Regions from separate parts of the Streptococcus sp. Marseille-Q5855 genome, predicted to be linked through region 2. Evidence: predicted binding sites of a transcription regulator. Region 2 holds the regulator's gene; each other region holds the start of a gene.
The links. Region 2 encodes CtsR, which represses protease genes until heat stress. Its sites were predicted from a motif close to TTGGTCAAAAAAGGTCAAANA; they were not measured.
Positions count from the first base shown of each region.

Region 1: a site for CtsR is predicted at 5,785-5,805, ahead of clpP (ATP-dependent Clp protease proteolytic subunit ClpP). Genes of this name have one in related genera too.
Region 3: a site for CtsR is predicted at 1,872-1,892, ahead of OC529_RS07645 (ATP-dependent Clp protease ATP-binding subunit). Genes of this name have one in related genera too.

Region 1 covers NZ_CAMPPR010000004.1:171,685-181,862, forward strand. Annotated here, with positions in the region: gene OC529_RS06045 (ABC transporter ATP-binding protein) at 120-830, opposite strand; gene OC529_RS06050 (ABC transporter ATP-binding protein) at 830-1,594, opposite strand; gene OC529_RS06055 (branched-chain amino acid ABC transporter permease) at 1,594-2,550, opposite strand; gene OC529_RS06060 (branched-chain amino acid ABC transporter permease) at 2,554-3,423, opposite strand; gene OC529_RS06065 (ABC transporter substrate-binding protein) at 3,539-4,699, opposite strand; gene OC529_RS06070 (YlbG family protein) at 4,784-5,050, opposite strand; gene clpP (ATP-dependent Clp protease proteolytic subunit ClpP) at 5,129-5,719, opposite strand; gene upp (uracil phosphoribosyltransferase) at 5,892-6,521, opposite strand; gene OC529_RS06085 (deoxycytidylate deaminase) at 6,610-7,077, opposite strand; gene OC529_RS06090 (TetR/AcrR family transcriptional regulator) at 7,096-7,653, opposite strand; gene OC529_RS06095 (DegV family protein) at 7,778-8,623, shown strand; gene OC529_RS06100 (NAD(P)/FAD-dependent oxidoreductase) at 8,681-9,853, shown strand; gene OC529_RS06105 (DUF1697 domain-containing protein) at 9,902-10,178, shown strand, end outside.
Region 2 covers NZ_CAMPPR010000006.1:537,089-547,266, reverse strand. Annotated here, with positions in the region: gene OC529_RS09060 (ABC transporter permease) at 1-69, shown strand, start outside; gene OC529_RS09055 (ABC transporter substrate-binding protein) at 108-1,115, shown strand; gene OC529_RS09050 (ABC transporter ATP-binding protein) at 1,115-1,843, shown strand; gene OC529_RS09045 (CtsR family transcriptional regulator) at 1,962-2,420, shown strand; gene OC529_RS09040 (ATP-dependent Clp protease ATP-binding subunit) at 2,422-4,854, shown strand; gene OC529_RS09035 (hypothetical protein) at 4,926-5,156, opposite strand; gene OC529_RS09030 (hypothetical protein) at 5,434-6,087, shown strand; gene OC529_RS09025 (cysteine hydrolase family protein) at 6,157-6,708, opposite strand; gene dusB (tRNA dihydrouridine synthase DusB) at 6,710-7,690, opposite strand; gene hslO (Hsp33 family molecular chaperone HslO) at 7,677-8,549, opposite strand; gene OC529_RS09010 (helix-turn-helix domain-containing protein) at 8,714-10,141, shown strand.
Region 3 covers NZ_CAMPPR010000006.1:240,532-250,709, reverse strand. Annotated here, with positions in the region: gene pbp2X (penicillin-binding protein PBP2X) at 1-517, shown strand, start outside; gene mraY (phospho-N-acetylmuramoyl-pentapeptide-transferase) at 519-1,499, shown strand; gene OC529_RS07645 (ATP-dependent Clp protease ATP-binding subunit) at 1,944-4,049, shown strand; gene OC529_RS07640 (S-ribosylhomocysteine lyase) at 4,110-4,592, opposite strand; gene OC529_RS07635 (DUF1846 domain-containing protein) at 4,687-6,171, opposite strand; gene OC529_RS07630 (glycoside hydrolase family 13 protein) at 6,324-7,931, shown strand; gene OC529_RS07625 (peptide ABC transporter substrate-binding protein) at 8,127-10,082, shown strand.

The DNA of each region.
Region 1 (10,178 bases), on a different contig from region 2:
TCCACTGGATAAGATAATTGCTTCGCAATCTTTATCTACAACCTAAACTAGTCTCCCAGACTATGCGATGATTGCTTCGCAATCTCTATCCACCGATTAAAAAGGTCCCCCGGACCTTTTTAACCACCCAGATATGCTTTTCTGACTTCTTCTGATGAGGCGAGTTCTTTTCCTGTTCCGGATAGGACGATTTTCCCTGTTTCCAATACATATCCTCGGTCAGAGATTGCGAGTGCTTTATTGGCATTTTGTTCAATCAAGAGGACAGTTGTCCCTTGCTTCTGAATATCTTGAATGATATCAAAAATCTCTTGAATAAATATTGGAGCAAGTCCCATTGATGGTTCATCTAAGAGAAGAAGTTTTGGTGTTGACATAAGAGCGCGTCCCATGGCAAGCATTTGTTGTTCCCCTCCTGAAAGAGTGGCTGCGTCCTGGTTCTTCCGCTCTTCAAGACGTGGGAAGCGTGAGAAAACTTTCTTCAAGTTAGCTTGATTTTCTTCACGATTTTTCTTTAAGAAAGCTCCCATTTCAAGATTTTCCATAACAGTCAAGCCAGGAAAGACGTGGCGTCCTTCTGGAACTTGTGAAAGCCCACCTGCTACGATTTTCTGCGCTGGCATCTTTTGGATTTCTTGACCTAAAAATTCAATCTTTCCTGAGCTTGGTCTAACTAAACCAGACAAGGTACGGAGAATAGTTGTCTTACCAGCACCATTGGCACCGATAAGGGAAACAACTTCTCCTTCATTAACTTCAAAGCTTACATCACGGACTGCTTGGATCATACCGTAATGCACAGAAAGATTATCAACTTTTAACATAGACATTAGGCTTCACCTCCTAGATAAGCTTCGATAACGCGTTTATTAGTCTTAATTTCATCTGGAGTTCCTTGAGCAATTAAACGACCATATTCAAGTACGTAGATACGTTCTGTTACTTCCATGACCAGATTCATATCGTGTTCAATCAGCATGATCGTAATCTTAAATTCATCTTTGATACGACGAATTAACTCAGTCAATTCAGCTGTTTCCTGTGGGTTCATACCCGCTGCTGGTTCATCTAAGAAGAGAATTTTAGGTTCCGTAGCGAGGGCACGAACAATTTCCAAACGACGTTGTTGTCCGTAGGCAAGATTTTTAGCAAGAGTTTCTGCATCACCATCCAAATCAAAGATTTTCAGCAATTCCAAAGCTTTAGCCTTTAATTCTTTTTCACTCTTGTAAAAAGCTGGTAAGCGTAAGAAACTAGCAAAAACATGTTGTTTATGATGGTTGCCAAAAGCAATTAAAACATTGTCCAAAACGGTTAAATCTTTAAAGAGACGAATATTTTGGAAAGTACGTCCAAGTCCCAAAGAGGCAATCTTATAAGGTGCCTTTCCATTCAAAAGGTGACCATCTAGGGTTACTGTTCCCTCGCTTGGTTCATAAACACCCGTCAAGAGGTTGAAAAGAGTGGTTTTCCCAGCTCCGTTTGGACCGATTAGTCCAACCAGTTCCCCTTCGTTCAATTCAAGAGTCACATCTCCAACAGCTGTTAGACCGCCAAAATGTTTGGTTAACTGTTTTACTTCAAGTAATGCCATTAGTTTTGTTCCTCCTTCTTAGATTTTTTAAAGAAACGTGATAGGCTCAATTCCCATGTTCCAAGGAGTCCACCTGGTCTGAAAATCATTACCAATACCAAGGCCAAAGCGTAGATAATCATACGCACGCTAGCAACATCTTGGAGAAGCATATTCAAAATCCCCAGAACAATAGCTGAAACAATGGAACCTGTAATGGAACCAAGTCCACCAAATACAACAATAATCAAAACGTTGATTGAGTTGATGAAAGTGTAATCTTTCGGTACAACAGACCCGATAAATCCTGCCTGAAGTGACCCTGCAATACTTGCAGTAATGGCACCAAAGACAAAAGCGATGATTTTAATTTTAGTCGTATTAACCCCAACTGACTCAGCAGCGATTTCATCCTCACGAACAGAGAGGGTTGAACGACCAATTGGACTACGCAAGAAATTCAAGGTTGCAATGGTTGTAATCACGACAAAGAAGTATACCATTTGCCAAGTTGTAAAGTTTGGAATTCCCAAGATACCTGCCGCACCATTTGTAAGGCTTCCACCATTGATGATAAAGATACGGATAATTTCAGAAACACCAAGAGTTGCTACCGCAAGATAGTCCCCCTTCAAGCGCAAGGTTGGAATTCCGACAAGCAAGGCAACTGCTCCTGAAAGCAAAGCTCCTACCAGCATGGCTCCAAAGAAGGCACCGTAGGTTGGTGATTTAGAACCAATAATAGCTGCTGCATAGGCACCAATCGCCATGAAACCAGCATGACCAAGTGAAAATTGTCCTGAAAAACCAACGATTAAGTTGAGACCAACAGCCAGAATAATATTGATTCCGATTTGTTGTAAAATCTGTACATAGAATAGGTTGAGTACTCCGACTGAAACCAGTACACTAATCAAGCCATAGCCAGCTAACAAAAGGAGTAACCATAGAATATTAACTTTTAAATTTTCCTTCATCGTTTACACCTTCTCTTTCACATTTTTACCAAGGATACCAGCTGGGCGGACAATCAAGATCAACAACAAGATTCCATAAACAATGGCATCACGGAAGTCTGACATTCCAAAGGCTGTCGCAAAGGTTTCCAATAGACCAATCACAAAGCCACCAAGAGCCGCACCAGGAATGATTCCGATACCGCCAAGTACTGCGGCAACGAAAGACTTAAGACCTGGAGTAACCCCCATCAAAGGCTCAAGAGAGTTATAGTAGAGGGCAATCAGAACACCAGCCGCACCCGCAAGAGCTGAACCTAAAGCAAAGGTAAAGCTGATAGTACGATTTACATTGATCCCCATCAATTGCGCTGCATCGCTATCTACAGATACAGCACGCATGGCTTTCCCCATCTTAGTCTTTTGGACAATGACTTGTAACAAAATCATCAAAATCAAGGAAATGGCCAAAATCATTAACTGCACGTTTGTTAGGCTAACTGGTCCCAAATCATAGCGAACTGTTTGAATCGCTTGAGGGAAGGCGCGAGTATTGGCACCAACCAGATAGACCATGCCATACTCCAGTAGGAAAGAAACCCCAATAGCCGTAATCAAAACAGCAATACGCGTAGAGTGGCGCAAAGGTCGGTAAGCAAGGAACTCAATCACGACACCAAGAATGGCTGTCGCTAGCATCGCTACAATAAGCGCTACAAAGAAATTCATTTGGAAAGAATTGATCAAGAAATAACCGATAAAGGCTCCCATCATATAAATATCACCGTGGGCGAAGTTGATGAGCTTGATAATTCCGTAAACCATGGTATATCCTAGGGCTAACAGCGCGTATACACTACCTAGAATCAAACCATTTACTAGTTGTTGGAGCATAGGATTCACTCTTTCTATTTATAATTCCGAGGGTTGCCCCTCACTTTTGATAGGTTCTTAAACATCGAAACAGGGAGTGAGTCCGAGGCTCATTCCCTATTTCAACATTTTTCTATTATGGTTTTACAACTTCTGCTGCTTCAACCTTACCATTGTTCATGGTCATCATGTAAGCAGTTTTGACTGTGTTGTGGTCTGCATCGAAGCTTGTTTGACCAGTTACACCTTCAAAATCTTTTGTTTTAGCAAGGTTATCCTTGATTTCACCAGAGTTTTTAGCACCTTTTGCTGCATTTGCTACAAGGTGAACTGAGTCATAAGCCAAGGCTGCAAATGTTGAAGGCTCTTCATTGTACTTAGCACGGTATGCATCAAGGAAGGCTTTTGCTTTAGCTGAAACTTCTACAGTAGTTGAGAAGCCTGAGATAAAGTAGATGTTTGATGCTTTTTCAGCAGTTGCTTGTTGTACAAACTCTTCACCGTTGAATCCATCACCACCAACGATTGGTTTGTCAATTCCCATACCACGCGCTTGGTTTACAATTTTACCAGCTTCAGTGTAGTAACCAGGGACGATGATAGCATCAAAGTCTTTCCCTTTCATTTTTGTAAGGGCTGCTTGGAAGTCTGTGTCACCTGCTACGAAAGTTTCATCTGCAACGATTTCACCCTTGTAGGATTCTCGGAAAGATTTAGCAATCCCTTTAGCATAGTCACTGGCATTGTCAGTGTAAAGAACCACTTTCTTAGCATTTAATTTTTCAGAAACATAGTTTGAGATAATTTTTCCTTGGAAGCTATCTTGAAAAGTTCCGATAAAGAGGTAATCTTGACCTTTAGTCAACCCATCTTGCGTCGCACTTGGTGAGATCAATGGAACACCTGCTTTTGTAGCATTCGCTACCGCAGCTGCAGTTGCACCAGATGTCGCAGGTCCTACGATTGCTGATACTTTAGATTGAGTTACAAGGTTAGTTGTTACTGAAGCAGCCTCTGCTGTTTCAGACTTGTTATCTTTATCGACTACTTCGATTTGTTTTCCATCGATACCACCTGCGGCATTGATTTCATCAACGGCAAGTTGGGCACCTTTTTGTTCAGATGTTCCGTAGGCAGCTACGGCACCAGTTTCTTCGAAGTTAAATCCGATTTTAATTGTCTTTTCCTCTACTGAGTTACCAGCAGTGTTGACTGCTCCAGACTTCACTTCTCCACAGGCTGCAAGAAGTGCTACACTTGCAAGCGCCACAAACGATAGGGCAAATTTTTTCTTCATCTTTTTTTGTCTCCTTATTTCTTAAATAGTCTGTTAAGAATATACCGAATTATCAGAAAATTGTCAACACTTTTCTTTAAATTTTTATCTGATAACGTTTTCCTCTCGATAAAGATTGCCCACAAAGGGTGTTTCCAGCTCTTGGATATGACAAACTCTGACTTTTTTTATAAACTTTTCCTTGCTCAAGCGCCCGACCAATTGCTCCACTTCTTGAGTTGGAACATAAAGCTGCAAGTAACGATGCTTCTTGGAATGATAGGTAATATCTCCATAATCCTGCAGTTTTTTTGCATCCCGATTATAGTAAAGGTAGATAATCAAGCCAGATCGATTGACTTTTTCAAACATGATAAATCCTCTTTCTAAGAAATCTCTCCCTATTATACCAAAAAAAGCAAACCCAGTCGAGTTTGCCTTCTATCATCATTAGTTTAATGAATTGTTGGCCATAATTTCATCAATAAAGCCATATTCAAGTGTTTCTTGGGCGCTCATCCAGTTATCGCGTTCTGCATCTGCATGGACTTTTTCGATTGACTGACCTGAATTTTCAGCCAAGATTTTTTCCAAGGTGTTACGAGTTTTAAGCAAGTGTTCTGCAGCGATCGCCATATCGGTTTGTTGAGTACCACCACCTGTACCACCCATTGGTTGGTGGATCATGTATTCAGCATTTGGAAGCATGAAACGTTTGCCTTTTGCTCCACTTGATGCGATGACAGTCCCCATAGATGCAGCCATCCCCATCACGATGGTTTGGACATCTGCCTTGATAAAGTTCATGGTATCAACGATTGCCAAACCAGCTGAAACAGAACCACCTGGTGTATTGACATAAAGGTAAATATCTTTTGTACTATCTTGAGCATCCAAGAAAAGCAATTGGGCAATAACAGAGTTGGCCATATTGTCTTCAACTGGACCTGTCAGCATAATGATGCGGTCTTTGAGAAGACGTGAGTAAATATCGTATGAACGTTCTCCACGGCTTGTTTGTTCAATAACTACAGGAATCATTTATTTCTCCTTTTGAGTTTTAATTTTGTTGGTCAAATGACTGAAGATAAGACTATTATAATATCTAGGTCAAAAAAGGTCAAATTTTTGCTCTGTTTTCATTAGACAGAAACAAAAATTCAACCTCCTTTCGTGATTGGAACTTCTTTCCCAAGTCAATCTTCTTTTAATTTTATTTCGTACCGAACAAGCGGTCCCCAGCATCTCCAAGACCTGGAACGATATAACCGTGTTCGTTCAAACGTTCATCCAAGGCTGCTGTAAAGATTTCTACATCTGGATGAGCTTCTTGCAGAGCTTTTACACCTTCTGGAGCAGATACAAGGCAGACAAATTTGATATTTGATGCGCCACGTTTTTTAAGAGAATCAACAGCCAAGATTGCTGAACCACCTGTTGCCAACATTGGGTCTACGACAAAAATTTGACGTTGGTCAATGTCCTCAGGCAATTTCACCAAGTATTCAACTGGTTGAAGTGTTTCTTCATCACGGTACATACCGATATGGCCAACTTTAGCAGCTGGAACCAAGCTCAAGAGCCCATCAACCATCCCGATACCTGCACGCAAGATTGGAACGATGGCCAATTTCTTACCTGCCAATTGTTTTTGAACTGTTTTTGTAATTGGTGTTTCGATTTCCACATCTTCTAGTGGAAGATCACGAAGTACTTCATACCCCATCAACATTGCAATCTCATCTACTAGCTCACGAAAAGCTTTTGTAGAAGTATCTGTACGACGCAAGATTGACAATTTGTGTTGAATCAGCGGGTGATTAATAACTTCAATTTTTCCCATTTTTGGAATTCCTTCTTTCAATTTATTCTTCTTATTATACCAAAAAACGGTTTAAAAATCTTTCTAAACCATTTATTTTTGATAATTTTTACATTAGATCAGCCTCTTTAAGAGCTGTCTGTACTGTCTCAAGTGGTAAATGGGTCAATTCTGTCCCTTTTTCTTGATAAAGGTATTGGGCATAGTCGTCCATTCGGTACTGGTTAATATAAACCACGCGCTTGCAACCGACCTGCAGTAATTGTTTTGTACAGTTCAGACAAGGAAAATGGGTCACATAAGCTGTAAAGCCTTTAGGAACACCACGTTCTGCACCTTGAAGGATAGCATTGACCTCAGCGTGAAGGGTGCGAACACAGTGTCCTTCAATGACCAGACATTCGTGGTCAATACAATGCTCGGTTCCTGACACCGAACCATTGTAACCAGTGGAAATAACCTTATTATCTTTTACCAGAATCGCGCCCACTTTGGCACGTTTACAAGTGGAACGATTGGCAATTAGTAGGGCTTGAGCTGCAAAATACTCATCCCAGGCTAGTCTTTTTTCAGTCATCTCTCTTCTCCTTTTTCTCTATTTTTTAAAAAATGGTAACCGTAAATCCGCAATCTTTTCAGCAGGTACCTTCATGCCATCCTTGATCCATTTTAGAAGGACAGAGACGATGGCCGAACTCCAAAAGGAATGAAGATAAGAGCTGACACCTTTTGATTTTCCATGGTATTTTTCTAGAAATTCCTGCATGGCTTGGACAAAGATTTTTTCCAGATGGTAATCCAAGGCTAGCTGAATCACTCTGGCTTCCTTTCTTGCTTCTCGGAAAAGGTGAACCCAGACCAGATAAAGGTCTGTCTTTAAATCATAATGATGCATCTGTTCCATAATATTGTGGACAGTTCGTTTAAAGACGCTTTCTAAAATCTCCTCTTTGGAATCATAATTACGGTAAAAGGCCGCACGCGAAACGCCTGCCCGTTTGACCAATTCAGAAATACTAATCTTGGTCAAGTCCTTTTTTTCCAAGAGTTGCAAGAGGGCTGTTTCGATGGCTTCTCTGGTTAATAAATTGGATTCTTGGTTTGATTTTCTGAGATTTTCAAGAGATTTTTCAGAGATTCTACGTTCAGACATAACATTTTCTTTCTACTTGTCACAACAGACGGATAAGGCTTTTGTTTCAAGGGTTTTCATGATATAATTGTAAAAAAAGACAGAACCTTTGTCAATGTATAACTGACAAAGATGGAGAATTTCTATGATTTGGAAGATTATTGCTGACTCTGGTTGTGATTATCGTCAACTGGCAACACCAGCTATTGACACAACTTTTGTAAGTGTCCCCTTAACCATTCAAGTAGCTGATCAGGTCTTTGTTGATGATGCCTGTCTTGATATTGACCAAATGATGGAAACCATGTATGCAACCGCAGAAGCTTCAAAATCAGCTTGTCCAAGCCCAGATGATTATTTGCGAGCATTTGAAGGTGCCAAAAACATTTTCCTAGTAACCATCACAGGTACTCTTTCTGGTAGTCACAATAGTGCGCAACTGGCCAAGAATATTTATCTGGAAGAACATCCTGACACTAAAATTCATGTAATTGATAGTTTGTCTGCTGGCGGTGAAGTTGACTTGCTCGTAGAAAAATTAAATGACTTGATTGACCAGGGTCTATCTTTTGAAGAAGTGGTTGAAGCTATCACTGCCTATCAAGAAAAAACCAAGTTGCTCTTTGTTCTAGCAAAGGTCGATAACTTGGTAAAAAACGGCCGTTTGAGCAAGCTTATCGGTACGGTCGTTGGCCTTCTCAACATTCGTATGGTCGGAGAAGCTAGTGAAACTGGAACTCTCGAATTGCTACAAAAAGCAAGGGGATCAAAGAAATCAGTTCAAGCTGCCTATGATGAGTTAGTAAAAGCTGGATATGCTGGTGGCCGTATTGTCATGGCCCAACGCAATAACGAAAAATGTTGTCAACAGCTCTCAGAGCGAATCCGTGAAACCTTCCCACAAGCGGATATTAAAATTCTACCAACCTCTGGTCTCTGCAGTTTCTATGCAGAAGATGGCGGTTTGTTGATGGGATATGAAATCAACTAAGATCATTAGCAACAAGAGATGTCGAGCATCTCTTGTTTTTTGTGGTACAATAGATCTATGAAACATTTTGATACTATTGTCATCGGTGGAGGGCCTGCGGGCATGATGGCTACCATTTCCAGTAGCTTTTATGGTCAGAAAACTCTTCTCATCGAAAAAAATCGGAAACTCGGAAAAAAATTAGCTGGTACTGGTGGTGGTCGTTGCAATGTAACCAACAATGGTAGTTTGGACGACCTGCTAGCTGGAATTCCTGGAAATGGACGCTTTTTATACAGTGTCTTCTCCCAGTTTGATAATCATGACATCATTAACTTTTTTACAGAAAATGGGGTTAAACTTAAGGTCGAAGACCACGGCCGCGTCTTTCCTACTAGTGACAAGTCTCGTACCATTATCGAAGCCTTGGAAAAGAAAATCACTGAGCTCGGTGGTCAAGTTGCTACTCAAACAGAAATTGTTTCGGTTAAAAAAATAGATGACCAGTTTGTCCTTAAATCAGCTGACCAAACCTTCACTTGTGAGAAACTCATTGTCACAACTGGTGGTAAATCTTATCCTTCGACTGGTTCGACTGGTTTTGGTCACGAGATTGCCCGTCATTTTAAGCATACCATTACCGAACTTGAAGCCGCTGAAAGTCCTTTATTAACAGATTTTCCACACAAGGCCTTGCAGGGAATTTCATTGGATGATGTGACCCTAAGCTATGGCAAACATGTCATCACTCATGACCTCCTCTTTACCCACTTTGGTTTGTCAGGTCCTGCTGCCCTACGTATGGCTAGCTTTGTAAAGGGTGGGGAGGTTCTCTCACTGGACGTTTTGCCCCAACTTTCTGAAAAGGACTTGGTTGCATTTCTAGAAGAAAATAGGGAAAAATCTCTAAAAAATGCCTTAAAAACCTTGTTACCAGAACGCTTGGCAGAATTTTTTGTACAAGGCTATCCTGACAAAGTCAAACAACTGACTGAAAAGGAACGTGAAAAACTGCTCCAGTCTATCAAGTCCCTCAAAATCCCTGTGACTGGTAAAATGTCCCTCGCCAAGTCCTTTGTTACCAAGGGTGGCGTCAGTCTTAAGGAAATCAACCCTAAAACTCTGGAAAGTAAGCTGGTACCTGGCCTCCACTTTGCTGGCGAGGTCATGGATATCAACGCCCACACAGGTGGCTTTAACATCACTTCTGCCCTCTGTACTGGCTGGGTTGCGGGATCAAATCTAATCTAAATATACATTACTCAATGGAACAATCTACCCCAAAAGAAAGGAAGCCCTTTGGAACATATTATCTTGTTAAGGGGAGTTACTCCTAATGGAAAAAATGCTATCCCTAAAATGTCTTATCTAGTAGATATCTTGACAGAAGCTGGTTTTCAACAAGTTCGAACCTATATTCAAAGTGGAAATATTATTCTTGAAAGTAACTTAGCTCTCGAAACAATACGAGAACGTGTTCATACTCTAATAAAGGAAAAGATTGGAGCCAATCTCAAAATAATCATTAAGAATAAGGATATTTTTAAAAACATTGTCCAAGAAAATCCGTTTAGAG
Region 2 (10,178 bases):
ATCAGTCTTCTGGGTATGAAGTTGGTCGATATTAGTGAAAAATATGTTATTAAATGGAAACGTTCGTAGAATAAGAATGTTTCTGAAAAAGAAAAGAGGAAATTGAAATGAAGAAAACATGGAAAGTGTTTTTAACTGTTTTAACAGCTCTTGTAGCTGTTGTGCTTGTAGCTTGTGGTCAAGGAACTGCTTCTAAGGACAATAAAGAAGCAGAACTCAAGAAGATCGACTTTATCCTAGACTGGACACCAAATACCAACCACACAGGGCTTTATGTGGCCAAGGAAAAAGGTTATTTCAAGGAAGCTGGAGTGGATGTTGATTTGAAATTGCCACCAGAAGAAAGTTCTTCTGACTTAGTCATTAACGGTAAGGCACCATTTGCAGTGTATTTCCAAGACTATATGGCTAAAAAATTGGAAAAAGGAGCAGGAATTACTGCCGTTGCAGCTATTGTTGAGCACAATACATCAGGAATCATCTCTCGTAAGTCTGACAATATCAATAGTCCTAAAGACTTGGTTGGGAAGAAATACGGAACTTGGAATGACCCAACTGAACTTGCTATGTTGAAAACATTGGTAGAGTCACAAGGTGGGGACTTTGATAAAGTCGAAAAAGTACCAAACAACGATTCAAACTCTATCACACCGATTGCCAATGGAGTATTTGACACTGCTTGGATCTACTATGGATGGGATGGTATCCTTGCTAAATCTCAAGGTGTAGATGCTAATTTCATGTACTTGAAAGACTACGTTAAAGAATTTGACTACTACTCACCAGTCATCATCGCCAACAACGACTATTTGAAAGACAACAAGGAAGAAGCTCGCAAAGTTATCCAAGCTATCAAAAAAGGCTACCAATACGCTATGGAACATCCAGAAGAAGCTGCGGATATCCTCATTAAGAATGCACCTGAACTCAAGGAAAAACGTGACTTTGTCATCGAATCTCAAAAATACTTGTCAAAAGAATACGCAAGCGACAAGGAAAAATGGGGTCAATTTGATGCAGCTCGCTGGAATGCCTTCTACAAATGGGATAAAGAAAATGGTATCCTTAAAGAAGACTTGACAGATAAAGGCTTCACTAACGAATTTGTGAAATAATGACAGAAATTAGACTAGAACACGTCAGTTATGCCTATGGTCAGGAGAGGATTTTAGAGGACATCAATCTGAAAGTGACTTCAGGTGAAGTGGTTTCCATCCTAGGTCCAAGTGGTGTAGGAAAGACCACCCTCTTTAATCTGATCGCAGGGATTTTAGAAGTTCAGTCAGGGAGAATTGTCCTTGATGGTGAAGAAAATCCCAAGGGGCGCGTGAGTTATATGTTGCAAAAGGACTTGCTCTTGGAGCACAAGACGGTGCTTGGTAATATCATTCTGCCCCTCTTGATTCAAAAGGTGGATAAGGCGGAAGCTATTGCTCGCGCGGATGAAATTCTTGCGACCTTTCAGTTGACAGCTGTAAGAGATAAATACCCTCATGAACTCAGTGGTGGGATGCGCCAGCGTGTAGCCTTACTTCGTACCTATCTTTTCGGGCACAAGCTCTTTCTCTTAGATGAAGCCTTTAGTGCCTTGGATGAGATGACCAAGATGGAACTCCACGCTTGGTACCTTGAGATTCATAAGCAGTTGCAGCTAACAACCTTGATCATCACGCATAGTATCGAGGAGGCCCTCAGTCTCAGCGACCGCATCTATGTCTTGAAAAATCGCCCTGGGCAGATTGTTTCAGAAATTAAACTAGATTGGTCTGAAGATGAGGACAAGGAAGTCCAAAAGATTGCCTACAAACGTCAAATCTTGGCAGAATTAGGCTTAGATAAGTAGAAAAATAGGGAGTTGGTGAAGATTATCCTTTACCAGCGCCCTTTTTCTTTTAAAAATGAGAAAATTTCGGTATAATAGTCAAAGATAGTCAAGGTTCAAAGAGAGAGGTGGGTTTGTAATGAGATTTAAAAATACATCGGATCATATTGAGGCCTACATCAAGGCGATTTTAGATCAATCTGGAATTGTGGAGTTGCAACGGAGTCAGTTGGCGGATACCTTTCAGGTTGTTCCTAGTCAGATTAACTATGTGATCAAGACACGCTTTACGGAAAGTAGAGGCTACTTGGTTGAAAGTAAGCGTGGTGGCGGAGGCTACATTCGTATAGGACGGATTGAGTTTTCTAGTCATCATGAAATGCTCCGAGAGTTGCTTTATTCGATTGGCGAGCGAGTTAGTCAAGAAATTTATGAGGATATTCTACAGCTTTTGGTTGAGCAGGAATTGATGACCAAGCAGGAGATGAATTTGCTGGTAGCGGTAGCTTTGGATCGAGTTCTAGGAGAAGAAGCTCCAGTTGTTCGTGCAAACATGCTACGACAGGTCATACAAGAGGTAGATAGAAAAGGGAAGTAAGATGAACTATTCAAAAGCATTGAATGAATGTATCGAAAGTGCCTACATGGTTGCTAGCCATTTTGGAGCTCGTTATCTAGAGTCTTGGCACTTGTTGATTGCCATGTCCAATCACAGTTATAGTGTGGCAGGGGCGACTTTAAATGATTATCCATATGAGATGGACCGTTTGGAAGAGGTGGCTTTGGAACTGACTGAAACGGACTATAGCCAGGATGAAACCTTTACGGAATTGCCGTTCTCTCGTCGTTTGCAGGTTCTTTTTGACGAAGCAGAGTATGTAGCGTCAGTGGTCCATGCTAAGGTGCTAGGGACAGAGCACGTCCTCTATGCGATTTTGCATGATGGCAATGCCTTGGCGACTCGTATCTTGGAGAGGGCTGGTTTTTCTTATGAAGACAAGAAAGATCAGGTCAAGATTGCTGCTCTTCGTCGAAATTTAGAAGAACGGGCAGGCTGGACTCGTGAAGACCTCAAGGCTTTACGCCAACGCCATCGTGCTGTGGCTGACAAACAAAATTCTATGGCTAATATGATGGGAATGCCCCAGACTCCGAGTGGTGGACTTGAGGACTATACGCATGATTTGACGGACCAGGCTCGCTCTGGCAGATTAGAGCCAGTCATCGGTCGTGACAAGGAAATATCCCGTATGATTCAAATCTTGAGCCGGAAAACCAAGAATAATCCTGTCTTGGTTGGGGATGCTGGTGTCGGGAAAACAGCTCTGGCGCTTGGTCTTGCCCAGCGTATTGCTAGTGGTGATGTACCTGCGGAAATGGCTAAGATGCGCGTGTTAGAGCTTGACTTGATGAATGTCGTTGCAGGGACACGCTTCCGTGGTGACTTTGAAGAACGCATGAACAATATCATTAAGGATATTGAAGAAGATGGCCAAGTCATCCTCTTTATCGATGAACTTCACACTATCATGGGTTCTGGGAGTGGAATTGACTCAACTCTGGATGCGGCCAATATCTTGAAGCCAGCCTTGGCGCGTGGAACTTTGAGAACGGTTGGTGCCACCACTCAGGAAGAATACCAAAAACATATCGAAAAAGATGCAGCCCTTTCTCGTCGTTTCGCCAAAGTGACGATTGAAGAGCCAAGTGTGGCAGACAGCATGACCATTTTGCAAGGCTTGAAGGCGACTTATGAGAAACATCACCGTGTGCAAATCACAGATGAGGCGGTTGAAACAGCCGTCAAGATGGCTCATCGTTACTTGACTAGCCGTCACTTGCCAGACTCTGCTATCGACCTCTTGGATGAGGCAGCAGCAACAGTGCAAAATAAATCAAAGCATGTAAAAGCAGACGATTCTGACTTGAGTCCAGCTGACAAGGCCTTGATGGATGGCAAGTGGAAACAGGCAGCTCAGCTAATCGCAAAAGAAGAGGAAGTGCCTGTCTATAAAGACTTGGTGACAGAGTCTGATATTTTGACCACCTTGAGTCGCTTGTCAGGTATTCCAGTCCAAAAACTGACTCAAACTGATGCCAAGAAATACTTGAATTTGGAAGCTGAATTGCACAAACGTGTTATCGGTCAAGATCAAGCAGTTTCAAGCATTAGCCGTGCCATTCGCCGCAATCAGTCAGGGATTCGCAGTCACAAGCGTCCGATTGGCTCCTTTATGTTCTTAGGGCCTACAGGTGTCGGGAAGACTGAATTAGCCAAGGCTCTGGCAGAAGTCCTCTTTGACGACGAATCAGCTCTTATCCGCTTTGATATGAGTGAGTATATGGAAAAATTCGCAGCCAGTCGTCTCAACGGAGCTCCTCCAGGATATGTGGGGTATGAAGAAGGTGGGGAGTTGACCGAGAAGGTTCGCAACAAACCATACTCTGTTCTCCTCTTTGATGAGGTAGAAAAAGCCCACCCAGACATCTTTAATGTTCTCTTACAGGTTTTGGATGATGGTGTCTTGACAGATAGCAAGGGGCGCAAGGTTGACTTTTCAAATACCATTATCATCATGACGTCAAACCTTGGTGCGACAGCCCTTCGGGATGACAAGACCGTCGGTTTTGGAGCTAAGGATATTCGTTTTGATCAGGAAAATATGGAAAAACGCATGTTCGAAGAGCTGAAAAAAGCTTATAGACCTGAGTTTATCAACCGTATTGATGAAAAGGTGGTCTTCCATAGCCTGTCTAGTGACCATATGCAGGAAGTGGTGAAGATTATGGTCAAACCTTTAGAGGCAAGTTTAGCTGAAAAAGGCATTGACTTGAAATTACAAGCTTCCGCACTGAAATTGTTGGCCAATCAAGGATATGACCCAGAGATGGGAGCTCGTCCACTTCGCAGAACCCTACAAACAGAAGTGGAGGACAAGTTGGCAGAACTTCTTCTTAAGGGAGAATTAGAGGCAGGCAGCACACTTAAGATTGGTGTCAAAGCTGGCCAGTTAAAATTTGATATTGCATAAAAACGAGGTCGGGACAAAGTTCCCGACCTCTTTATGTACCATAATGAGATGGTTTTGTGTTACGACTGCTTTTAGGGATGCCTATCTTTCTTAGGATTATTCAATATGTGAGTAAAGAAGTCTTTGTATCGATACTTGAGATATTTTTCGTGTAGGAATAGCAAAGCTATATAAACAATCATAAAGAGTGTAGTCAGATGGAAGACATCAAATGCAGTTCGCGAATAGTAAGTTGCTGATTGATAAGAGCCAATAGCTCCCAAAATCAACCAAGGAAGATACTTGTAATACTTATTTAGCATAAGAGTGCATCTCCTATATTCTATTTCAATGTTATTATATTCCTTTGTCCAACGCAATGCAAGCGATTACAAAAAATAAATTCAAATTTTTAATAGAAAAATCTCCTGTTTTTCTGTTTTATTACGAATAGAAGAGTAGGAGGAGTAAATGTATCTAAAGTATTTAAGATTTTTAAAATAGTTTAGATAAATTGTTGACATATTTAAATCCCAATGTTACAATTACATTACAAAAAGATTTCTTTATATTACTAAAATATTACAAAGGAGTAGAAAAATGAAAAAGAAAACTTATATCAAATTGATGGCAGCAACTGTATTGGCTTCTACCTTGCTACTGGGAGCTTGTGGAAATAAAAAGGAAACAACTCAAGCAAGCAGTTCTGCTAAGACAAGCCAATCATCAAGTTCTAAAGCAGCTTCTGCTAGCAAAGAAAGCAAGACTCAGAAATCCTTAAGTTCAGCTTCATCTGAAAAGGCTAAGGCGTCTACCGACCAGTCTGCAGCAACTACAACACCATCACAAACAACACCTGCACCAGAGCAAAGACATGGTCAAGAGGTGTCTAATCAACAAACACCTGCTCAGGCTCCTCAAGCCCAGTCTAACCAATCAACAACTGACCGTAAACTTCAAGACAAGCAAGTAGAGCAAAATAAACGCTACAAGGGTGTTCTAACAATGGTGGATGGTGATTTTTCAGCAGCAGCGGGCAACTGGAAGGGAGCCAATGGCGAAACCATCACAGTTTCATCAGGAGGTCAATTCACAGTAGAATCTGCTGATGGAAAGAAAGAAAACTACTCTATCAGAGGCTACTCTTATACTCTTGATGATGGCAAGTATAATGCCAAAATTGGTGGAGGAAAAGTCATCCAAATTACAACAGGAGCGGATGGTAAGGTTTCCAGTGTTGCTTTGAGTCAATAATAACCCTCAGTATTTGAATTTTTACAATCAAAGAAAATCCGTCAGCTCAATAAGAGTTGACGGATTATTTTATACTTGTACTTGGGTTAAAAATTCTTCTGTAGTAAGAATTTGAGCAAACTCATTTTGTAGAGAAAGGAGATTAATCTCATGGATAGTCTCAGGAGAGATGGCCTGACCGTTTTTGTTAGATAGGGTAAAACTGGCAGTAGCATCTGCTAGTAAAGTGACTTCAAAACCAAGATTTGCTGCCATTCGTGTCGTAGTAGATACACAATGAGGCAGGGTCAAACCAACAACGACTAAATGACAAATCTGATTTTTTCGTAAATATGTTTCAAGATTTGTTCCAATAAAGGCGCTATTAACCGTTTTTTGAAAGACAGGTTCGGCAGTAACTGGCTCAAATCCACTTTTAAACACCTGATTTTGTTTGTTATGAAATTTCGACTGGGGATTGTCAGATATGTGTTGAACATGTAAGACTGGAAGAGCGTGCTTACGAAAGTATGCCAGTACCCTCAGTGCTTGTTGTTCAGCTTGAGGGTTGTTCCGTTCTCCCCAGATAGGGTTATCAAATGCTTTTTGCATATCGATAATCAGTAGAGCAGTATGAACCATTTTAAGCCTTATCTAATTGCAAGAGAGCCTCAATCTCTGCCAGAGTGCTAGCTTGTGAAATGGCTCCACGGAGTTTGGCTGCACCAGATGTCCCACGGAGGTAGTGAGGAGCGAGGCCACGGAATTCACGAACTGCGACGTTTTCTCCTTTGAGGTTAATCAAGCGTTTCAAATGTTCATAGGCGATTTTCATCTTATCTTCAAAGGTCAAATCAGGTAGGATTTCTCCTGTTTCAAAGTAATGGTTGATTTGGTTGAAGAGGTAAGGATTTCCCATGGCAGCGCGGCCAATCATGACTGCGTCAGCACCGACTTCTTCGATACGTTGTTTGGCTTCTTGGACTGTACGGATGTCACCGTTGGCGATGAAGGGAATCTTGGTCAGAGCTTGAGCTACGTCGTGCAAGGTCTCAAGGTCTGCGTGGCCTGTGTACATTTGTTCACGGGTACGGCCATGCATGGCGAGGGCAGAAACACCTGCTGATTCAGCAGCGAGGGCATTTTCTACTGCAAGAGATGGGTCGGCCCAGCCGGTACGCATTTTGACAGTAAGGGGAATATCAAGGACAGATTGGACCTTGTTGATAATAGAGTAGATCTTGTCTGGATCCTTGAGCCACATAGCGCCAGCTTCGTTCTTCACGATTTTATTAACTGGGCAGCCCATGTTGATATCGACGATATCGGTCTTAGTGTTTTCTTGGATGAATTCTGCTGCGCGTGCGAGGCTGTCTTCATCACTACCAAATAGTTGGATAGAAACAGGGTTTTCGCCTTCATCGATATGAAGCATGTGCAGTGTTTTTTCGTTGTTGTATTGGATTCCCTTGTCAGAGACCATTTCCATGACAACGAGTCCAGCTCCGAGCTCTTTTGCGATAGTCCGAAAGGCTGAGTTGGTCACGCCAGCCATGGGTGCTAAAACGGTTCGATTGGGAATCTCAACATTGCCAATCATAAAAGGTGTATTAAGATTTGTCACGAATGAGTTCCTCCAGGTCGTTTTCATCAAAGTTGTAAGTAGTTTGGCAGAATTGACAAGTGATTTCTGCTCCGTGGTCTTCCTCTTTCATTTCCTGTAAGTCTGAGCTTGGAAGGCTGGCAAGAGCATTCATAAAGCGCTCATGGCTACAGTCACATTGGAAACGGATCTCTTCTTCAGAAAGACGCTTGTAGGCCTCGTCACCGTAGATAGCTTTGAGGAGGGCTTCGATATGGTCTTCACTTTCGAGAAGGGTTGAGATAGCTGGCATTTCTTGGATGCGTTTTTCAAAGCGAGCAATCTCTTCTTCCTTGGCTCCCGGCAAGACTTGAACTAGGAAACCACCAGCAACCTTAACCTTGTCTTCTTCGTCCAAAAGGACATTGAGGCCGACTGCAGAAGGGGTTTGTTGGCTTTCTGTTAGGTAGAAAGCAAGGTCTTCCCCAATCTCTCCAGAGATGAGTGGGGTCAAGGAAGTATAAGGATTTCCAATGCCGTAGTCTGTGATAACGAGAAATTGACCATTTCCAACGAAAGGTCCGACTAGAACTTCACCAGTTGCGGTCTTTTTGATGTCAACGCCAGGATTTTGAACATAGCCTTTGACGTTCCCCTTGGTATCTGCGACCGTGATAATGGCCCCTAGAGAGCTAGAACCCAGCACCTTAACTGTTAGTTTAGTATTTCCTTTTTCATTGGCTGCGAGAATCTGGCTAGCTATAAGAGTTCGACCAAGCGCTACAGTTGAGCTAGCTTGGGTTTTGTGTTTTTCTTGAGCAGTGCGGACGGTTTCCGTGCTATCAAGGACAAAAGCACGAAAGGCTCCGCTTTCTGATATAGTTTTAATAATTTTATCCATAGCTACTATTTTAGCATAAAAATGCCCAAAGGGGGAGCCGTGTGTTTGCTGATTTTCAGGATAATGGACCAGAAAATCAGCAGGTAAATAAAAAGAGAAACAGATTATTTCAGCATTTGTAAGATTTATGCTATGCTTAAGGTAGAAAATGAAAGGGGTAACAAATGTATTTAGGAGATTTGATGGAGAAAGCCGAGTGTGGTCAATTTTCAATCCTTTCCTTTCTATTACAAGAGTCTCAGACGACTGTCAAGGCTGTAATGGAGGAAACAGGATTTTCAAAAGCAACCCTAACCAAATATGTCACCCTGCTCAATGACAAGGCTTTGGATAGTGGCTTAGAGCTGAACATCTCCTTAGAAGATGAAAATTTGCATCTGTCAATCGGTGCAGCTACCAAGGGGAGAGAGATTCGGAGCCTGTTTTTGGAGAATGCTGTTAAATACCAGATTGTGGTCTATCTTCTCTACCACCAACAGTTTTTAGCCCATCAGCTGGCTCAAGAATTGATGATTAGCGAGGCAACACTTGGTCGCCACTTAGCTGGTTTAAATCAGATTTTGTCAGAATTTGACTTATCCATCCAAAATGGCCGTTGGCGAGGTCCAGAGCATCAGATTCGTTACTTCTATTTCTGTCTTTTCCGCAAGGTCTGGTCCAGTCAGGAATGGGAAGGCCATATGCAGAAGCCAGAGAGAAAGCAGGAGATTGCTACACTAGAAGAAATCTGCGGTGCAAGTTTGTCTGCGGGGCAGAAATTGGACTTGGTTCTCTGGGCTCATATCAGTCAACAGCGTCTTCGGGTCAACGCCTGTCAGTTTCAAGTCATAGAAGAGAAAATGCGAGGGTATTTTGACAATATTTTCTACCTTCGTTTGCTGAGAAAGGCTCCGTCCTTTTTTGCTGGGCAACACATTCCTTTGGGGACTGAGGATGGTGAGATGATGATTTTCTTCTCTTTCCTCCTATCTCATCGTATTCTTCCTCTTCATACTATGGAGTATATCCTTGGTTTTGGAGGGCAGTTGGTAGATTTACTGACGCAATTGATTCAAGAAATGAAAAAGGAGGAGTTGCTGGGCGGTTATACAGAGGACCATGTCACCTATGAACTCAGTCAGCTTTGTGCTCAAGTCTATCTCTATAAGGGCTATATTTTACAGGATCGCTACAAGTACCAGTTGGAGAATCGTCATCCCTATTTGCTGATGGAACATGATTTTAAAGAGACAGCAGAAGAGATTTTTCATGCTCTACCTGCTTTTCATCAGGGGACAGACTTAGATAAGAAAATTTTCTGGGAATGGCTCCAGTTAATCGAATATATGGCTGAAAACGGTGGCCAGCATATGCGGATTGGTCTGGATTTGACATCTGGTTTTCTTGTCTTTTCAAGGATGGCAGCCATTTTGAAACGGTATTTGGAATACAACCGTTTTATTACCATTGAGGCCTATGACCGAACTCGGCATTATGATTTACTGGTTACCAATAACCCCATTCATAAGAAAGAACAGACCCCAGTCTATTATTTAAAAAACGACTTGGATATGGAAGATTTGGCAGGGATTCGTCAGTTATTATTCACTTAAAAGGCTTGGTTGTTCCAGGTCTTTTTTGTGAAATTCA
Region 3 (10,178 bases), 300 kb from region 2:
AAATCCTGATTTTATCTTGTATGTAACGGTTCAACAACCTGAACATTATTCAGGTATCCAGTTGGGAGAATTTGCCAATCCTATCTTGGAAAGAGCAGTGGCTATGAAAGATTCCCTTAACCTGCAATCTACCTCTAAAACGTTAGATCAGGTAACCAATCAAAGCGCCTATGCCATGCCTAGCATCAAGGACATTTCACCTGGCGATTTGGCGGAAGCCTTACGTCGCAATATTGTGCAACCAATCGTTGTAGGAACAGGAACGAAGATTAAAGAATCATCTGTAGAAGAAGGGACAGATCTTGCACCTAACCAGCAAGTTCTCCTCTTATCTGATAAAGCAGAGGAAGTTCCAGATATGTATGGTTGGACAAAAGCAACCGCAGAAGCTTTTTCTAAGTGGTTAAATATAGAACTTGTATTTGAAGGTTCAGGCTCTACTGTGCAGAAGCAAGATGTTCGTGCTAATACAGCTATCAAGGACATTAAAAAAATTACATTAACTTTAGGAGACTAATATGTTTATTTCCATCAGTGCTGGAATTGTGACATTTTTACTAACTTTGGTAGGAATTCCAGCCTTTATCCAATTTTATAGAAAGGCGCAAATTACAGGCCAGCAGATGCATGAGGATGTCAAACAGCATCAGGCAAAAGCTGGCACGCCTACAATGGGCGGTTTGGTTTTCTTAATTGCTTCTGTTTTGGTTGCTTTCTTTTTTGCCCTATTTAGTAGCCAATTTAGCAATAATGTAGGAATGATTTTGTTCATCTTGGTCCTTTATGGACTTGTCGGATTTTTAGATGACTTCCTCAAGGTCTTCCGTAAAATCAATGAGGGGCTGAATCCTAAGCAAAAATTGGCTCTTCAGCTTTTAGGTGGGGTCGTTTTCTACCTTTTCTATGAGCGTGGGGGCGATATGCTTTCAGTCTTTGGTTACCAAGTGCATCTAGGGATTTTCTATATTCTTTTCGCCCTTTTCTGGCTAGTCGGTTTTTCAAATGCAGTCAACTTGACAGACGGCATTGACGGTTTAGCTAGTATTTCCGTTGTGATTAGTTTGTCTGCCTATGGAGTTATTGCCTATGTGCAAGGTCAGATGGATATCCTACTAGTGATTTTTGCCATGATTGGTGGTTTGCTTGGTTTCTTTGTCTTTAACCATAAGCCTGCTAAGGTCTTTATGGGAGATGTGGGGAGTTTGGCTCTCGGTGGAATGCTGGCAGCTATTTCAATGGCTCTCCACCAAGAATGGACTCTCTTGATTATCGGAATTGTTTATGTCTTTGAAACAACTTCGGTTATGATGCAAGTCAGTTATTTCAAAATGACTGGTGGTAAACGTATTTTTCGTATGACGCCTGTGCATCACCATTTTGAGCTTGGAGGATTGTCTGGTAAAGGAAATCCTTGGAGCGAGTGGAAGGTTGACTTCTTCTTTTGGGGAGTAGGACTTCTAGCAAGTCTCTTGACACTAGCAATTTTGTATTTGATATAAGAATGGCACTCTGATGTTTCAGGGTGTTTTTGCTTTTTAAAAAAATATTGGTCAATTAAAGTCAAATCTCTTGACCTTTTCTGACCAATGTAGTATATTATGAACGTAAGGTAAATGAAAGCCTTACTCGAACGCTTATATTCAATGAAAATCAACGAGCAAACTAGGAAGTGCTCAAAACACTGTTTTGAGGTTACAGATAGAACTGACGTGGTTTGAAGAGATTTTCGAAGAGTATTATTTAAAGTAAAATAGAAAGAGGTGGGGTCTATGTTTAATCTAGAAATCTTCAGAAGTAAAGATAGTCTACTCCTGCTTGAAAAAGAAAAACCAGAAATAGTACCTAGAGTAGCGATTTAGCTAGTCTAAATTTTTTAAAACAAAGGTCAAAGATAGTCAATATCAGTAATAATAACGAAGAAATACAAAAAAGAGGTAAAGAATATGAACAACAATTTTAATAATTTTAACAACATGGATGATTTATTTAACCAATTGATGGGTGGTATGCGAGGATATAGTTCTGAAAATCGTCGCTACTTGATTAATGGACGTGAAGTCACACCTGAGGAATTTGCTCACTATCGTGCAACGGGTCAATTGCCAGGAAATGTAGAAGTTGATGGCCGAATGCCACAACAGGCTTCAAGTATGAAACAAGACGGTGTCCTTGCTAAACTAGGTCGAAACTTGACAGCAGAAGCTCGCGAGGGCAAGTTGGATCCTGTTATCGGACGAAACAAGGAAATTCAAGAAACGTCTGAAATTCTTTCACGCCGTACCAAGAACAATCCTGTTTTGGTCGGAGATGCAGGTGTTGGTAAGACAGCAGTTGTCGAAGGTCTAGCACAAGCGATTGTGAATGGTGATGTTCCAGCTGCTATTAAGAACAAGGAAATTATTTCCATTGATATTTCAGGTCTTGAGGCTGGTACTCAATACCGCGGTAGTTTTGAAGAAAACGTTCAAAACTTAGTCAATGAAGTGAAAGAAGCGGGAAATATCATTCTCTTCTTTGATGAAATTCACCAAATCCTCGGTGCTGGATCTACTGGAGGTGACAGTGGTTCTAAGGGGCTTGCGGATATTCTCAAACCAGCTCTCTCTCGTGGAGAATTGACAGTGATTGGGGCAACAACTCAAGACGAATACCGTAATACCATCTTGAAGAATGCTGCTCTTGCTCGTCGTTTCAACGAAGTCAAGGTCAATGCTCCTTCAGCAGAGGATACATATAAAATCCTTCAAGGAATTCGTGACCTCTATCAACAACACCACAATGTCATTTTGCCAGACGAGGTCTTGAAAGCAGCAGTGGATTATTCTGTTCAATACATTCCTCAACGTAGCTTGCCAGATAAGGCTATCGACCTTGTGGACGTAACGGCAGCCCACTTGGCAGCTCAGCATCCTGTAACAGATGTGCATGCTGTTGAACGTGAAATAGAGGCAGAAAAAGACAAGCAAGAAAAAGCTGTTGAGGCAGAAGATTTTGAGGCGGCTCTAAACTATAAAACACGCATCGCAGAATTGGAAAAGAAAATCGAAAACCACACAGAAGATATGAAAGTGACTGCAAGTGTCAACGATGTGGCTGAGTCTGTAGAACGAATGACGGGTATTCCAGTGTCACAAATGGGAGCATCAGATATCGAACGTTTGAAAGATATGGCTCATCGCTTGCAAGATAAGGTAATCGGCCAAGATAAGGCAGTTGAAGCTGTAGCCCGTGCCATCCGTCGTAACCGTGCTGGTTTTGATGAAGGTAATCGCCCAATCGGTAGCTTCCTCTTTGTAGGACCCACTGGGGTTGGTAAGACGGAACTTGCTAAACAATTGGCACTGGATATGTTTGGAACCAAGGATGCGATCATCCGTTTGGATATGTCTGAATACAGTGATCGAACAGCCGTTTCTAAGCTAATTGGTACAACAGCAGGATATGTGGGTTATGATGACAATAGCAATACCTTAACAGAACGTGTTCGTCGCAATCCATACTCTATCATTCTCTTGGATGAAATTGAAAAAGCTGATCCTCAAGTCATTACCCTTCTCCTCCAAGTTTTGGATGATGGTCGTTTGACAGATGGTCAAGGGAATACAGTAAACTTTAAAAACACTGTCATTATTGCGACTTCAAATGCTGGATTTGGCTATGAAGCCAACTTGACAGAAGATGCGGATAAACCAGAGTTGATGGACCGTTTGAAACCATTCTTCCGTCCAGAATTCCTCAACCGCTTTAATGCAGTTATCGAGTTCTCACACTTGACGAAGGAAGATCTTTCTAAGATTGTGGACTTGATGTTGGCTGAAGTCAACCAAACCTTGGCTAAGAAAGACATTGATTTGGTAGTCAGTCAAGTGGCTAAGGACTATATTACAGAAGAAGGCTACGATGAAGTCATGGGTGTTCGTCCACTCCGTCGTGTGGTTGAACAACAAATCCGTGACAAAGTCACAGACTTCCACTTGGATAACCTTGATGCTAAACACCTAGAAGCTGACATGGAAGATGGTGTTTTGGTCATTCGTGAAAAAGCCTAAGACAGGATTTTGAGCATAAAAAAGAAGGAGCCAGCTGAAAAACTGGTTCCTTTTTTACGTTTAAATCACATGACGTTCAAAGGCATCATCTGAAATCCCTTGTTCAAGGATGAGTTTTGCCCATTCTTTAGCAGAGAAGAGGCTGTGATCCTTGTAGTTTCCGCAAGATTCGATGGTTGTTCCAGGGACGTCTTCCCAAGTAGTAGTTTCAGCGATTTCCTTGAGCGAATCCTTGATAACAGCCGCGATTTCAGCACTGGTGTGACGTCCCCACATAATCATGTGGAAGCCTGTGCGGCATCCAAATGGTGAACAGTCAATCATGCCGTCAATACGGGTGCGGATGAGTTTTGCCAAGAGGTGCTCGATAGTGTGAAGACCAGCAGTAGGGATAGAGTCTTCATTTGGTTGCACCAAGCGAATATCATAATTGGAGATGATGTCTCCCTTTGGTCCTGTTTCTTCCCCAATCAAGCGAACATAGGGTGCTTTAACAATGGTGTGATCAAGTTCAAAACTTTCAACAATAACTTCTTTTGACATGGTAAATCCTTTCAGTTTTCTTCTTTCATTATAACATAAAGCTAGCTCTTGAGGCAGAGAGAAAACCTCTCCGAGGGTGGAGAGGTTCAAATCGTTATTTACGATACAAGCGGTCGTATTGGTAATATGGGTCAAAGGTTACGTTGATATCCAGTTTACGAAGGACATTCTTGTCTTCATCAGTCAAGATGATGGTTGAGTGGGCTTCGCTTCCTTTGAGGTTGCCAAGCTCTTCCATAGCACGAGCGGCATCAGGATTTTCTGTAGCTGTGATGGCAAGAGCAATCAGGATTTCATTTGAATGAAGGCGTGGATTGCGACTACCGAGATGATCGATTTTAAGACCTTGGATTGGCTTAACAACTTCAGGCTCGATTAGTTTTACTTCTTTAGCGATGTCAGCTGATTTCTTAATGGCGTTAATCAAGGCAGCTGCTGTAGGCCCAAAGAGTTCAGAATTCTTACCAGTCACGATTTCCCCGCTTGGCAATTCAAGAGCTAGGGCTGGTCCGCCAGTTTCTTCTGCTTTTTGACGGGCAACGACAGCAACCTTACGGTCTGCAGGTGTGATACCGAGGTCGTTCATGAGCAACTCGATTTTCTTGACAGCAGACTCGCCCACCTTTTCGGCTTTGAAGTCAAGAACTGTTTGATAGTAACGGCGGATGATTTCTTGTTTAGAAGCTTCGACAGCAGCCTCGTCATCTGTAATAGCGAAACCAACCATGTTGACACCCATGTCTGTCGGAGAAGCGTATGGTGATTCTCCGAGAATGCGCTCCAACATGCGCTTGAGCACTGGGAAAATTTCGATATCACGGTTGTAGTTGACAGTGGTCTCTCCGTAGGTTTGGAGATGGAAGGGGTCAATCATGTTGACATCATCAAGGTCTGCGGTTGCAGCCTCGTAGGCCAAATTGACTGGGTGATGAAGGGGAAGATTCCAAACTGGGAAGGTTTCAAATTTAGCGTAACCAGACTTGATACCATTGATTTGGTCGTGGTACATATTTGACATACAAGTTGCCAATTTTCCAGAACCAGGTCCAGGAGCTGTTACGACGATCAAGTTGCGACTGGTTTTGATGTAGTCGTTTTTCCCCATACCTTCTGGGGAAATGATGTGATCCATATCTGTCGGATATCCTTTGATTGGATAATGAAGATAAGAATCAATTCCATTTTTCTCAAGTTGGTTGCGGAAGGCATCTGCAGCTGGTTGACCAGCGTACTGTGTGATGACCACTGAGCCGACAAAAATTCCCAATTCATTGAATTTGTCAATCAAGCGAAGAACTTCTTGGTCATAAGAAATGCCCAAGTCCCCACGTGCTTTAGAGTGCTCGATATTGCTAGCATTAATAGCGATCACAACCTCGACCTGTTCTTTCAATTCTTGCAAGAGCTTGATTTTGTTGTCAGGCTCATAACCAGGAAGGACACGAGCAGCGTGGAAATCTTCTAACATTTTACCACCAAACTCCAAGTAGAGCTTGCCGTCAAATTGATTAATGCGCTCCAAAATGTGGTCGCGCTGTAGATTCAAATATTGTTCAGAACTAAAAGCTTGTTTTTTCATTTTTTTACCTCTGACCTCTATTATAATAAAAAATTGGAAGTTAGGAAACTATGGAGTTAAAAAAGGAATCAAAAAGATTAGGCAAACGCTTGCACAAAATTCCGAAAAGCGCTATCATAGACTGTAGATTATTAAAATAATGAGGTAAGAAGATGCAAGAAAAATGGTGGCACAATGCTGTAGTCTATCAAGTTTATCCTAAGAGTTTTATGGATAGTAACGGAGATGGAATTGGTGATTTGCCTGGAATTACTAGTAAGTTAGACTATCTAGCCAAGTTAGGAATTACAGCGATTTGGCTTTCTCCTGTTTATGACAGTCCTATGGATGATAATGGCTACGATATTGCTGATTATCAAGCGATTGCGGCTATTTTCGGGACTATGGAGGACATGGGCCAACTGATCGCGGAAGCTAAGAAACGTGATATTCGTATCATCATGGACTTGGTGGTCAATCATACCTCAGATGAACATGCTTGGTTTGTCGAGGCCTGTGAAAATCCTGACAGTCTTGAGCGAGACTACTACATCTGGCGAGATGAACCAAACGACTTAGATTCTATTTTTAGTGGATCAGCTTGGGAATACGATGAAAAGTCAGGTCAATACTATCTCCACTTTTTCAGCAAGAAACAGCCGGATCTCAACTGGGAAAATGAAAAACTTCGCCAGAAAATCTATGAGATGATGAACTTCTGGATTGATAAAGGCATTGGCGGTTTCCGTATGGATGTCATTGATATGATTGGTAAAATTCCTGATGAGAAAGTAGTCAATAATGGTCCTATGCTCCACCCTTATCTCAAGGAGATGAATCAGGCAACCTTTGGAGATAAGAATCTCTTGACAGTAGGGGAAACATGGGGAGCAACGCCAGAGATTGCCAAGCTCTACTCTGATCCAAAGGGGCAAGAATTGTCTATGGTTTTCCAGTTCGAACACATCGGTCTTCAGTATCAGGAAGGTCAGCCTAAATGGCACTATCAAAAAGAGCTGAATATTGCTAAGTTAAAAGAGATTTTCAACAAATGGCAGACAGAATTAGGAGTTGAGGAAGGCTGGAATTCGCTCTTCTGGAACAATCATGACCTTCCTCGTATCGTCTCAATCTGGGGAAATGACCAGGAATACCGCGAAAAATCTGCCAAAACCTTTGCGATTTTGCTTCATCTCATGAGAGGGACACCTTATATCTACCAAGGTGAGGAGATTGGGATGACCAACTATCCGTTTGAAACACTGGACCAAGTAGAAGATATTGAATCCCTCAACTATGCGCGTGAGGCTCTTGAAAAAGGTGTTCCAATGGAAGAAATCATGGACAGTATCCGTGTCATTGGACGTGACAATGCCCGTACCCCTATGCAATGGGATGAGAGCAAAAACGCCGGGTTCTCAACAGGTCAACCTTGGTTGGAGGTTAATCCAAACTATCAAACAATCAACGTTCAAGAAGCGCTGGCAAATCCAGATTCTATTTTCTATACCTATCAGAAACTGGTTCAAATCCGTAAGGAAAACAGCTGGCTGATTCGAGCTGACTTTGAATTGCTTGAAACGGCTGATAAGGTCTTCGCCTATATCCGTAAAGATGGGGACCGTCGTTTCCTAGTTGTGGCTAACTTGTCCAATGAAGAGCAAGACTTGACAGTAGAAGGAAACGTCAAATCGGTCTTGATTGAAAACACCCTAGCTCAAGAAGTCTTTGAAAAACAAATCTTGGCTCCATGGGATGCTTTCTGTGTGGAATTGCTATAAATATTTTTTACAGAAAAATTTAAAATTGAAATCGTATAAAAACAAGGGAGGACTGTATGAAAAGCAGAAATCCTTTGTTTTTTTATAACCAAGGTTTATAAACTTTCATTCTCAAAATTCAATTAACTTTACAAATTCCCACTATTTTGGTAAAATAAACTTATGTTATAAAAACTAACATAAAGGAGAAAGAAGATGACTACAAAAAAGCGTGTCCTTAGTGCAGGCCTGACTGTTGCAGCTGCTTTGCTTTTAGCCGCTTGCGGACAATCAGGTTCAGATACAAAAACTTACTCATCAACCTTTAGTGGAAACCCAACTACATTTAATTACTTATTAGATTATTACGCTGATAATACATCGATTATAACCAACCTAGTTGATGGTTTGCTTGAAAATGACAATCACGGAAACCTAGTTCCATCTTTGGCAGAAGACTGGTCTGTTTCAAGCGACGGTCTGACTTATACCTATAAACTGAGAAAAGATGCCAAATGGTTCACGGCTGACGGTGAAGAGTACGCCCCAGTCAAGGCTCAGGATTTTGTGACAGGTATCAAGTATGCAGTGGATAATAAATCACAGGCCATTGATTTGATTCAAAACTCGATCAAGGGCTTGAATGATTATATTACAGGAGCGGATTCTGACTTTTCTAAGGTTGGGGTGAAGGCCATCGATGACCAGACTGTTGAGTATACTTTGACACGCCCAGAACCTTACTGGAACTCAAAAACAACCAACAGTATTCTTTTCCCGGTAAACGAAGAGTTTCTAAGTTCAAAAGGGAAAGATTTTGGGACCCTATCTCCAGATAGCATTCTCTACAGCGGACCTTATTTGTTAAAAGATTTCACATCAAAATCATCGATCGAGTATGTGAAAAATCCGCATTACTATGATCATGACAAAGTATCAATTGAACATGTGAAATTGGCTTATTTTGATGGCTCAGACCAAGAATTGACCATCCGTAACTTTGAAAGTGGAGCTTATTCAATCGCTGGGGTTTATCCAAATAGTTCAAACTTTGCTAAGACTAAGGAAAAATATAAGGATAATATCGTCTATAGCTTGCAGGACAAGACTTCTTGGTATTTTAATTTCAACGTCAACCGTAAGGCTTACAACCATACGTCTAAAACGACAGACGAGCAGAAGAAGTCAACGGAGACAGCTGTCTTGAACAAGAACTTCCGCCAAGCGGTGAACTTTGCCTTGGACCGCACAGCCTATTCCGCTCAGTCAAATGGGGAAGCAGCTAGTAAGACCCTTCGGAACACACTGGTGCCTCCTACATTTGTCCAAGTTGGAGACAAGACCTTTGGAGAAGTAGTTGCTTCTAAATTGGTCAACTATGGCACAGAATGGTCAGGTATTAACTTGGCAGATGCTCAGGATGCCTATTTCAACAAAGAAAAGGCTCAAGCAAAATTTGCGGAAGCTAAAAAAGAATTGGCAAGTCAAGGTGTGACTTTCCCTATTCACTTGGATGTTGCAGTTGATCAGACAAGTAAAAATGCTGTGACAGGCATGAACTCAGTTAAGCAGACCCTTGAGTCAGTTTTAGGTGCTGATAACATTGTCATTGATGTTCAACAACTTTCAACAGATGATTTTAATAATGTAGCCTTTTTAGCGCCAACACCAGCTGATCGTGACTATGATTTGAACTTTGATGGCTGGGTAGGTGACTACCAAGATCCGTCAACTTATCTCAATCCTTTCAATGCAGAGGATGGGTTCTACCTCAAGATCTTTGGTCTAGATGCCCAGGAAGATAAAGCTAAGATTGCTAGCTTGGGGCTTGATACTTACACCAAGATGCTCAAAGATGCAGATAGTGAAAATAAAGATGTGGCCAAACGCTATGAAAAATATGCTGAAGCACAGGCTTGGATGATTGACAATTCTCTGATTATGTCAGCTATGTCAAGTGGTGGCACAGCATCTGTAACAAAAGTAACGCCATTTACAAGAGGGTATTCATTGGTTGGTATCAAGGGTGATGGCAATAACTACAAGTACATGAAACTGCAAAAAGATACTGTGACAACCAAACAGTATGAAGAAGCTAAGACTAAATGGGAGCAAGAAAGCAAAAAAGCAATTGAAAAAGCTCAAAAAGAAGCAGAAAAACATGTTAAATAGTTAGAAATAGCCTTTTCAAGCAAAATCATAAAGACAAACATCAGTTTTGGTGCTTGTCTTTTTAAATCACTCGGCTATTGAAAACTAAGAAATGAT